2 regions of the Clostridium hominis genome follow, and region 2 is predicted to be linked to the other one. Evidence: riboswitches for the same ligand, from Rfam matches in the RefSeq annotation. Region 2 holds a riboswitch; the other holds the start of a gene.

Region 1 (2,218 bases), on a different contig from region 2:
TCCAGCTAATCCTAATGACGCTATTAATATTCCTGATGTTGGGAATATTGCATTTGAGAAGCCATCTCCTAATTGGAATATTAAGACTGATAATTGTCTTTGTACCCCTACCAAATCTCCAAGTGGTGCAAGTAATGGCATAGTTACAGCAGCTTGTGCTGAACCTGAAATAACAAAGAAGTTTACTATCATTTGAACTATATACATTAAATATGCAGCTATTAATGATGGTAAATTACCAATTAATCCAACTAAACCATGTAAAACTGTATCTATTATTTGAGCATTTTCTGCAATTATAACTATTCCTTTAGCACAACCTATTATTACAGCTGCCCCAATCATTCCTTTTGCACCTTCTATAAATGCCTCTGCCATATCGTTAAGTGATAATCTTCCAACAATACCTGAACATAATCCCATTGCTAAAAATACTGCTGCTATTTCAGAAATATAGAATCCCTTAACTAATACTCCCCAAACTATAACTCCTATAGCTACTGCTAAAAGAGATAATATAGCTTTATGCTTTATAGTAAAATCTTCATGACTATGAATATTAACTTCTAGTTTTTCCTTTTTCTTTCTGTCTGATTCATAAACTAAACTCTTTGTTGGATCTTTTTTAATCTTATTAGCATAATACATTAAGAATGCTATACCAACAGCTGTTGTAATAGCCCATACTACTGTACGGAATCCAACTCCTGAACCTACTTCTACACCAGCTATATTTTGGGCAATATGTACTGTAAATGGATTTAGCATTGCTGTTGAGAAACCTAATATACACGCAAAATATGTAACTGCAACAGTTAATATACTATCGTAACCTAATGCTAACATAAGTGGAAGTAAAAGCGTTATAAATGGTATTGCTTCTTCTGACATACCAAAAACTGCTCCACCAATAGAAAATATAAGTGTTAATATTGGTATTATTAATATTTCTTTACCTTTTAATTTATTAACTAATCTAACTATACCAAGATCAATAGCTTTAGTTCTTGATACAACATTTATAGCTCCTCCAACTACAAATAAAAATGCAATTATCTCAGCTGCACTCATAATCCCTTCTAGTGGTGCTTGTAGTACTGCAAATATTCCTTGTGGATTGCTTTCTACATAGCTAAAAGTTCCATCTACAACTACAGTTTTCCCTGCTTCATTTACAACTCTTTCATAAGCTCCACCTGGAACAAAGTAAGTTGCTATTGATACTAAAATTATAATTCCAAAAATTATAACTAAAGTATGAGGCATTTTCATTTCTTTTTTCATAACATCCTCTGATTTTTCTCTTTTCTTCTGTAAATTTAACATCTTCATCCTCCTATTGTTTTTTATCTTTCTAGAATAAACAAAAAAGCCTTAAGCTTATCACTTAAGACTCTTATAAATTCAGTATTAATACCTTATTTAAAATACACTTCAGTGATAGCCCTCCATAATCATTTGATTATGACAGTGTTATACATATTCTGTATAACCCCAACATAATAACCTTAAAGCCTCAGTTATTTGTTTCGGCGATATTTCCTTTCATTTTGCACTTATGCTTAATTTTCTTGCAAAGATACTATTAAATACCGCAACCTCTATCTACATATTATTAAATTTTTATATGCATAATTATACATCATTAGGCATATTTCTACAAGTTTTTTATTTGTTAGTTTGATACTTTTTTAATTCCTCTTTTAATCTTTGTATTTCTTCTTCTTTTTCCTTTAGCTTATTTTCATAATAATTCTCCTTATCTCCAAGGTTATTATTTAACATATTTATTAATGAAGCCATTTCATCAGCACTTCCAACTATCCTATTAAATAATAATAAATTAGATTTTAATATTTCCGGAATCTCATGATGAGAATATCTAAGCCTATGATCTATCTCCCCATACCCCTCTTCAAAGATAGTTCTAACTTGAATTTCAGCTATAACCTTTTGATTTGTAGGATAACATTCTACTAAGTAATGAACTGATCTATAACCTGATTGTCGTGACCTTACTTCTATACCTAAATCATCAAATATATATCTATCGTCTCCATCTCTTATGTTTGCTGTTATTTCAACTACATTCCATGTCTTTACTATAAAGTCATGTATATCTTTCCATTGGTCTTTAAATATATGTAAAACTCTTATTCCAATTAAATCTGTTATCTCATTTTTATAATTATCTACATTAAAATGAAAATCTTTTCCA
Region 2 (2,218 bases):
ACTAAAATGATCGATGCATCAAAAGAGAGTTGTTATGTAAAAATAGGAGATAGCTTTATAAAGTATGAAAATGGAAGTTATCATGTTCATTTTAAAGATGAGTTAGTTCAATATGATTGTGTTATGAAAAGCGACCTTTCTATGTATAGACCTAAAACAGGATATACATTTTTTGGCGAGGATGAAAAATTATATTTTGCATGGTTAGTAGCACAACCAAGTGCAAAAGTTTCAGGATATGTAAAAGTAGGGGGATTAAGTTTAGAGCTAGAAGGTAATGGGTATCACGATCATAATTGGGGAAATGTTGAGATGAATAAAATAATTAATCATTGGTATTGGTGTAGAGCTAAGGTAGGGCCATACACAATAATCGCTAATGATATTATAGCTGAGCAGAAATATGATTATTTAAGGTCAGCTACTATGTTTATTGCTAAGAATGATGAAGTACTACTAGAGGATGAAGAGAAAACTAAGATCGAAAGGAATAATACAAAAGAGCATGATTTAACTAAGAAATTTATAGATAATAATATAACATTTATTTGCAAAGATGATAATGGAGTAAAGTATACTATTGAATTTTTTAGAGAGAAAGATATTTTCGCGTCATCACTTTTAAATGTTATGGGATTATCTTATAGCGAAATTTTATTGGCAATTTCTGAAAAGATAAACCCAACATATCTTAGATGTGTTGGAAATGTTAGATTAACTGTAGAATCAGAAGAAGGTAAAGAAATTTTTCAAAGTGATGCATTATGGGAGCAAATGTTTTTTGGAAATAATAAAACAGCATATATATCAGAGAAATAAGAAAAAATATCTATTAGATAAGAAAAAAAGATTAAGTTGTAACACTTTTTAAAGCATATAATAAACTAAAATCAAAGATGAAAAAATTATTTGACATTAATGTAAATTAATGCTAAACTTGGTTTAAGTTAAAGTAAATTGAATATGTTGTAAACAACTTGATGTAGAGGCCGCGATTGTCATCAGTACTGTAACTGAAAACTTTAAGCTAATATTTATTAGATTAAAGCTACTCATTGGAATGTTATGAGAAAGAGTTATAGGAAAGGGTCCATCGCCGAAATGGATAGATAAAAGTCTATTTATTGGGGCTATGTTTAAGAAGCATAGAACTGTCTTATGAGAATTGCCCAATTTTCATAAAGAAGAGCTACATCTTGTTGGGGCAGAAGGTTTTGTTTTATATTATTTTAAAACAGTCATGAGTGCCTTTTGCTCATGACTGTTTTTTTTATTTACTAACTTATTCAGGTTAAATTTAGTAAATAGGAGGATATAAAATGAAATTATTTGGAACTATGAAAAAAAATCAAAATGGGAACTTAGAAATAGGAATGTGTGATGCTGTTGATTTAGCAAAAGAATATGGTACACCGTTATATGTAATAGATGAAGAATTAGTTAGAAGAAATTGTAGAACTTTTAAAGAAAATTTTAAATCGTATGGAATAGAAACAGAAGTTATATATGCCTCTAAAGCATTTTTAAACCTAGCTATTTGTAAGGTAATTGAAGAAGAAGGTTTATCACTAGATGTAGTATCAGGAGGAGAACTTTATACAGCTATTAGGAGCAATTTTCCATTAAATAGGGTTTACATGCACGGAAATAATAAAACAGAAGAAGAGCTTAGATTAGCTATAGAATCGAATATTGGAAGAATAGTTGTAGATAACAGATATGAGCTAGAGTTGATTCAAGAGTTATGTGATGAATTAGATAAAAATATTGATGTTCTTTTGAGGGTGAACCCAGGAGTTGATGCTCATACTCATGAATATATCCAAACATCAAAAAATGATTCTAAGTTTGGAGAATCTATATTTAGTGAAGATATATATGAAGTAATAAAAAGCTTTATGAAGAGTGAAAGAGTTACTTTAAGAGGATTTCATTGTCATATAGGATCACAAATATTTCAAGAGACATCTTTTTATATGAGTGTTTCAGTTATGATTGATTTTATAAGTAGGATAAAGGAAAAGTGCGATTTTGTTACTAGAGAGTTAAATATGGGTGGAGGTTTTGGAGTTTATTATTGTGAAGGAGATTCACCTATAGAGCTAGGTAATTTTTTAAGTAATATGGTAGTTTCCACTAAAGAAGAATGTTCAAAACATAATTTGGCTATTCCTAAAATAATGATAGAGCCAGGAAGATCTATCATTGCAAATGCAGG

The links. Region 2 has a riboswitch for lysine ahead of lysA (diaminopimelate decarboxylase). Riboswitches for the same ligand answer to the same signal wherever they lie in the genome.
Region 1: linked by a shared signal. The riboswitch ahead of H8S20_RS16185 (YfcC family protein) and the one ahead of lysA (diaminopimelate decarboxylase) in region 2 are both predicted to bind lysine.

What each region holds. Positions count from the first base shown of each region.
Region 1 covers NZ_JACOOO010000038.1:31,857-34,074, reverse strand. The annotation lists gene H8S20_RS16185 (YfcC family protein) at 1-1,326, opposite strand, end outside; lysine riboswitch at 1,434-1,612, opposite strand; gene H8S20_RS16180 (RelA/SpoT domain-containing protein) at 1,669-2,218, opposite strand, start outside.
Region 2 covers NZ_JACOOO010000001.1:78,992-81,209, forward strand. The annotation lists gene H8S20_RS00365 (hypothetical protein) at 1-819, shown strand, start outside; lysine riboswitch at 976-1,200, shown strand; gene lysA (diaminopimelate decarboxylase) at 1,320-2,218, shown strand, end outside.